Regions from separate parts of the Vibrio metoecus genome, predicted to be linked through region 1. Evidence: predicted binding sites of a transcription regulator. Region 1 holds the regulator's gene; the other holds the start of a gene.
The links. The regulator PurR, encoded in region 1, represses purine synthesis genes. The targets are predictions, from matches to a motif close to TNANGNAAACGTTTNCNTNA.
Positions count from the first base shown of each region.

Region 1 (3,756 bases):
TATCGCGGCGAGCCAACGAAATACGCCACAACAAGTTTTTCACTCGAACTTGTAGCTCACGCAAATCGACGGGTTTAGTCACATAATCGTCGGCGCCCATTTCAAGGCCAACAATTTTATCGATACTGTCTGTGCGTCCTGTCACTAAAATAATGCCAATCTCCGACTGGCCACGCAGTTCTCGCGTCAATAACAGTCCATCTTCACCAGGCAAATTAATATCCAGCAAGACTAAATCGATGTCATTGAGCTCAAGTGCTTCTCTCATTTGTGCGCCACTTTCCGCTTCTGTTACTTGGTAACCTTCATTTTGAAAGTAACCGCTTAACTTACTACGGGTGACGAGGTCATCTTCAACCACAAGTACGTGATAACTCATAGTGCACCATTTTAAATAACGGGATTTATCGCTCACTCATTCTATTCATATTTGTTAATAACTCGAGAAATATCGTGAGAAAACTCACCTTTCCTTGATACAACGCAAGCTTTATTTAACAGATTAACAACGTATTCTTTTCTTTTCACAAACTGTCATATTTTGCATGATTGCTGTTCATTTTTATGGTTTAGACTACGCGTCAATCGATTGGGAGAGCAAACATGATCCAAGAACTGAATATCCTCAATGAAAAACGCGCAGAAATTTATTGGTGGCTTTCGAGTCTCTTTTTTAAAGAACTGACTGAACAAGATATCGCCCATTATCACTCAGTTGAAATCCGTACTTTCTTAACCGCACTTGCCGATGAGGAAAGCTTAGCGATGGAAGTGAAAAGTTTGATCGATGCACTCAATCGCTTGCAAGATCGCCAAGATGCACAGTTGGAACTTGCCGCTGATTTTTGCGATCTATTTTTAAAGTCCGATCGTGACTCAGCGTTACCCTATGCATCTGTCTACACAGACAAAGGATTACTCAATGGCAAGCCCGCACAACTCATGCGTGAATTACTCAGCCACTATAACGTGAATGTGGATCCGAACCTTAATGAGCCCGCCGATCATCTCGCGATTCAACTCGACTTTCTTGCGCATCTTGTTATCAGCAATACCCCGAATAAAGAAGGCTCCGAGGTTAACTCAGCTCTCAAGACACAATCTGATTTCATTACTCAACACTTATTGAGTTGGTTACCCCTTTTTGTTGAACGTTGTACTCAGTTTGATGCGTTTGGTTTTTACGCGGCGGCAGCTCGGTTAACGTTGGCATTTTTACAGCAAGATCAACGTTACATCGATGAACTAGGTCAGCGCATTCAATAACAACACGTCTATTTTTATGCCCCTAACTTTACCATTGCAAAAAGCCAGGGGCATAAACAAATCAATTGTGAAAGAACTTAAAGTTTGATGAATGAATTTCGTTGCGGCGGATACATTTGCAGTCTAAAATCCACCCGCAAACGATAAAAACGAATAAAAATGTAAACCGCTGTTTCTTGGCGGTTTTTGTATTTTTATTACTTTAGGCATGATGATTGAAGCGCTTTACGTACGGTATATGTAGTTCCTCGCCGCACAGAGTGTGAAGATTCGCTCAGTCTCGCCTTACTTCTGCTGATTTAATTAACCAATAACATTCGCTGGCATCAGCAGTCATCGACAGGAACACTCTATGGCTACGATTAAAGATGTGGCGCGCCTTGCAGGCGTGTCTACCACCACCGTTTCTCACGTTATCAATAAAACTCGCTTTGTGGCAGAAACCACCCAAGAGAAAGTGATGGAAGCGGTTAAGCAACTCAACTATGCACCGAGTGCGGTCGCACGTAGTTTGAAGTGCAACACTACACGCACCATTGGCATGCTAGTGACTCAATCAACAAACCTGTTTTTCTCGGAAGTGATCGATGGTGTGGAAAGCTACTGTTACCGTCAAGGTTATACTTTGATTCTGTGTAACACGGGCGGCATCTATGAAAAGCAGCGTGATTATATTCGCATGCTGGCCGAAAAACGTGTGGATGGCATTTTAGTCATGTGCTCTGACCTGACTCAAGAGCTGCAGGAAATGCTCGACGCTCACAAAGACATTCCAAAAGTAATCATGGATTGGGGCCCAGAAACGTCGCACGCTGATAAAATCATCGATAACTCAGAGGAAGGTGGCTATCTCGCGACCAAATATCTGACGGATCGTGGACATACCGATATTGCCTGTTTAAGTGGTCATTTTGTCAAAGCCGCTTGCCAAGAGCGTATTCAAGGTTTCCGCCGAGCGATGGCTGAAGCGCACTTACCCGTGAATGAAGATTGGATTCTAGAAGGTAATTTTGAGTGTGATACCGCAGTCCTTGCCGCCGACAAAATCATTGCTATGGATAAGCGCCCAACTGCCGTATTCTGCTTCAACGACACCATGGCATTAGGTCTAATGAGCCGTTTGCAACAAAAAGGGATTCGTGTTCCTGAAGAAATATCCGTGATTGGTTACGATAATATCGAACTGGCCGAATACTTCTCTCCACCACTGACCACAGTGCACCAACCTAAGCGTCGTGTGGGTAAAAATGCGTTCGAAATTCTGTTAGAGCGTATTAAAGATAAAGAACACGAGCGCCGAATTTTCGAGATGCATCCTGAGATCGTCGAACGCGACACTGTGAAAGACTTGACAAAATCCTAACTTTCTTGACAATTCACAGAGCCTATATTTGAAAGCTTGTCACATAAATATGACAAAACTAATGTAGAGCGAGTATTATTAACATGGCTCATTCTCACAATTGAAATATCAGTATGTGAGAATGACCCAAGTTTGGTTATTTTTTATCAGGAAAAATGTCACGCACAGGGCAAACCATTTGAAAGAATGGGACGCAAAGCCTCCGGCCTAAACCAGAACATAGGTAGGTAGCGGGGTTACCGATGGCAAAAATGCATACACTATGTTGACTCATCATTGACACGGCAGTTGCATGCTTTTGCTAATTTTCTCGGACCTGATTTGGTGGCGTATGTAACAATACTCCGAGACTAACAGCATGGATAAACCAGTATTAAAAGATTCAATGCGGCTCTTTGAGCAGCTAGGACGTGTGAAATCTCGTTCAATGTTTGGTGGCTTTGGTATTTTCGTCGACGAAACTATGTTTGCGCTTGTGGTTAACGATACTCTGCACATCCGTGCAGACGATGCCACAATCGAAAAGTTCAAGCAGCAAGGTTATGAACCTTATGTTTACAAAAAGCGTGGTTTCCCCGTCGTCACTAAGTACTACGCTCTACCTGATGATTGTTGGAGTAATCCAACCTCTATCCTAAGTGAAGCTCGTATTGCGCTTGAGGTCGCTAAGACCGAACGTGAAACACAAGCACAAGCGAAGCCTGACCGTTTGAAAGATCTTCCCAACTTGCGTTTAGCAACGGAAAGAATGCTCAAAAAAGCCGGTATCGAAAGCGTTGAGTCTCTACACTCTTTCGGTTCTGTTGAAGCGTATAAAGCCATTCAACGTACCCATTCGGCAGAGGTTAGTCTTGAGCTGTTATGGGCTTTAGAGGGGGCAATCGAAGGTAAACATTGGTCAGTGATCCCACAAAATCGTCGTGACGAACTACTAAGACACCTTTGATTTCTCGTTTTGAGTTTGTCTTTCCTCGCCAAGTTTGTATGAATACTTTGAGTAAAATCTGATAACGCGTCCACACGGGCGCGTTATTTTTTTGAAAGAAATACGGCGCTTCCCCTGTCTTCTACTTCATAGCCCTAGTTCATACCAATCGGGCGAATTTATTTTGAGTCGATATACTTAT
Region 1 covers NZ_CP035686.1:1,005,152-1,008,907, reverse strand. Annotated here, with positions in the region: gene torR (two-component system response regulator TorR) at 1-379, opposite strand, end outside; gene torD (molecular chaperone TorD) at 604-1,266, shown strand; gene purR (HTH-type transcriptional repressor PurR) at 1,619-2,629, shown strand; cyclic di-GMP riboswitch class I at 2,788-2,873, shown strand; gene EPB59_RS04685 (TfoX/Sxy family DNA transformation protein) at 2,988-3,575, shown strand.

Region 2 (3,756 bases), 520 kb from region 1:
CCCAATTGCGCGTGGCTTAACCATGGGAACCGTCTCTCACGCACTCGGTACCGCAACCTGTGCCGAAAAAGATCCGCGTGATGCCGCCTTTAGCTCACTTGCACTGGTAGTGTGCGGGGTTATTACTTCTGTTTTAGCGCCAACTCTATTTGCCTTTGCCCTCTGGCTACACGGGTAGCCTTCGAGTGATGTCACATGAGATACGTTTGCAATCGATATCATGTGTGACGTCACTCTAATAATGAAACATAATATTTATTTGCATTATTTAATGTGATTAATATCACCATATTAAATCTCTTATTCCCTAAAATAGGATTCCATACCACGAAAAGGAATCACTATGAGAAACCGTGTTGAACAAGCATTACAACAAATGCCCGCCTCTTTTGCCCCATTCTTACGCGAATTAGTGCTAGCCAAGGATTTCGATGCTACTTTCTCTGCCGAGCAATACCAGCAATTATTGACCCTTTCCGGACTTGACGATGCCGATCTGCGCGTTGCACTCCTGCCGATTGCCGCCGCTTACTCTTTTGCCCCAATCTCCGAATTTTATGTCGGAGCTATTGTGCGAGGCCTAACTGGTCGCCTTTACCTAGGTGCAAATATGGAATTTACTGGCGCACAATTAGGTCAAACCGTTCATGCAGAACAGTGCGCCATCAGCCACGCTTGGATGAAAGGTGAGAAAGGCGTTGCAGACATTACCATTAACTTCAGCCCTTGCGGACACTGTCGCCAGTTTATGAATGAACTGACTACTGCCTCTTCACTGAAGATCCAGCTTCCAAAACGTGCAGCAAAAAGTTTGCAAGAGTATCTACCCGAATCGTTTGGCCCTGCCGATCTCGGTATCGATTCAGGCCTGATGAGCCCAGTCAATCATGGTAAAACCACTAATGATGATGAAGAGTTGATCCAGCAAGCCCTGCGTGCAATGAACATTAGCCACTCGCCTTATACCCAAAACTTCAGTGGTGTCGCACTGAAAATGCACAGTGGTGCGATTTACCTTGGCGCGTATGCCGAAAATGCAGCATTTAACCCAAGTTTGCCACCGCTACAAGTTGCCTTAGCACAAGCGATGATGATGGGTGAATCATTCGAAGAAATCGAAGCCGCCGCGCTGGTAGAAAGTACAACAGGTAAAATCAGTCATCTTGCCGATACACAGGCTACACTGGAAGTGATTAATCCTGATATCCCGCTCTCCTATCTATCACTGTAAACCGAATGAAGAGGCCGCTGGCCTCTTCATTTTTTTGCACCAACACTTTTGCTAAACCTCTTGCTAAAGATGTCACGCGCACACTTTTCCATCACCTACCATGACGTTCTGAATAAAGCCTGATAACTTGCGCTTTTTACACGTATCTCTCGCAAGCTATGTTTGAACAAATCATTGCCATTCTCTTTCCTGTGATGAGCTTAGTCTTGATTGGCTATTTGATTGGTCTCTGGCTCAAACCCGATTTTCGCCCGATCAATCGCATCAATATGGAGGCCTTTGTGCCTGCGTTGGTGTTTTCTTCACTGGTCAACATGCCACTGGATACGCAGCAAACACCTCTGTTGCTTGCCGCTCTTGTCGCGGTATTGCTGCCCGGTATTTTAATGCTCCTGATATGTCGTTTGGGTCGCTGGTCATTTAAAACATGGGCTCCACTGCACATGTTTCGCAACAGCGGTAATTTAGCGATCCCCCTGTTTACTTATGCGTTTGGCGAAACCGCGCTCCCCTCTGCCGTGTTGCTGTTTGTGGTTTCTATGTGTCTGCACATTAGCTTAGGGGTGGCCATGCTGAGCAAAGGTAGCGTGTTGAAAACCGTGCTCACCGCTCCGGTCTTTTTAGCATCCTCACTGGCTTTACTGCTCCATCTCAGCGGTATCTCCGTCTGGTCGCCACTGTATAACGCCACCGCTTTACTCGGGCAAGCCGCCGTCCCTGTAATGTTGCTTTCGCTCGGCTCACAAATGATCAATCTGCGCTTAGCCGGACTCAAAGTTGGCCTTGTTTCAACGGTACAATCTCTGCTTACCGGCGCTTGCGCGTTTGCGCTGATTTACTTTTTCATTCCACTGCCTCCCCTACAACTGCGAATGATGGTGCTGTTTACCATGTTGCCACCTGCGGTGATGAACTACCTGTTTGCCGAACGCTACCACATTGAGCCCACGCAAGTTGCCGCTATGGTGCTGTTTGGTAATTTCTTCAGTTTATTTAGCCTGCCTATCTTGCTGTTTATCGCACTTTCACTCTAATTTTTTCGCCATAAAACTGTCATCAACTTGACGCCAATAAGAGCTAATCTGAAGGGCTACAGCGGGAAGCAAACGTTTTCTTTTGTGCTTTGTTCCAGTATCATGGCCGCTGTTTTTTGCTAATGTTGACTGAATAATTATAAGGATTGTCTATGTTTGGGACAGCGACTCGGGATAACGCAACGCGAGTACTTTTGCTTGGTTCTGGTGAGCTCGGTAAAGAAGTGGCAATTGAATGCCAACGTCTTGGCCTTGAAGTGATCGCCTGTGATCGTTACGCCGATGCGCCTGCCATGCAGGTCGCCCATCGCAGCCACGTGTTTGATATGCTCGATGCCGATGCACTACAACAAGTGATTGATTTAGAAAAGCCACATTTCGTGGTTCCAGAAATTGAAGCGATTGCTACCAGCAAGTTAGTGGAGTTAGAAGCGCAAGGCTTAAACGTTGTACCTACCGCCAATGCAACTCGCCTCACCATGAACCGTGAAGGCATTCGCCGTTTAGCCGCCGAAGAATTAGGCTTGCCAACTTCGCCATATCAATTTGCAGACAGCTACGAAAGCTTTGCCGCAGCAGTAGAAACCATTGGTCTACCTTGTGTTTGTAAGCCAGTCATGAGCTCATCAGGCAAAGGACAAAGTGTTATTCGCACCCCAGAACAAATTGAAGCCGCGTGGCAGTACGCTCAGCAAGGCGGGCGCAGTGGCGCAGGCCGTGTGATTGTTGAAGGCTTTGTCGATTTTGATTACGAAATCACACTGCTGACCGTGCGTGCTGTCGATGGCGTGCATTTCTGCGCCCCGATTGGCCATCGCCAAGAAGATGGTGATTACCGTGAGTCATGGCAGCCGCAAGTGATGTCAGAGAATGCCATCAAAGCGGCTGAATATGTGGCAGAACAGGTGGTTAACGCGCTTGGCGGTTACGGCCTGTTTGGCGTTGAACTGTTTGTGAAAGGCGATAAAGTTATCTTCAATGAAGTTTCCCCTCGTCCACACGATACCGGAATGGTGACGCTGATTTCCCAAGAACTGTCTGAATTCGCTTTGCATGTGCGCGCTTTTACCGGTCTACCGATTGGTCAAATCGTGCAATATGGACCATCAGCCTCAGCCGCGATTCTTGGCCAAGGCCAGTCACAGAATATCCAGTTCAGTGGGCTTGATGACGCCTTAAGCATTCCTCACACCCAAGTACGTTTATTTGGCAAGCCAGATATCGCGGGTCGTCGTCGCTTAGGTGTTGCCCTTAGTCGAGGAAAAACGACGCAAGAAGCCACTGATCGCGCGATTGAGTGTGCGAAAGCCGTGAAGATCCATTACTAATTCAGCTCCCTATCTTTATCAGCACTATCAGAAAGCGCGCTCTTTCAGCGCGCTTTTTCATTTCTACTTAGTGACGTTCAAAGAGTAAGAGTCACTCGCCTTTTTCAATCACCCAAACTTCTTCGGCAAACCGGCTTAAGCCCACTTGTGTGCGCTTATTCAA
Region 2 covers NZ_CP035686.1:1,524,298-1,528,053, forward strand. Annotated here, with positions in the region: gene EPB59_RS06855 (LrgB family protein) at 1-178, shown strand, start outside; gene cdd (cytidine deaminase) at 344-1,231, shown strand; gene EPB59_RS06865 (AEC family transporter) at 1,390-2,265, shown strand; gene purT (phosphoribosylglycinamide formyltransferase 2) at 2,418-3,593, shown strand; gene EPB59_RS06880 (thiopurine S-methyltransferase) at 3,685-3,756, opposite strand, start outside.
Region 2: a site for PurR is predicted at 2,330-2,349, ahead of purT (phosphoribosylglycinamide formyltransferase 2). Genes of this name have one in related genera too.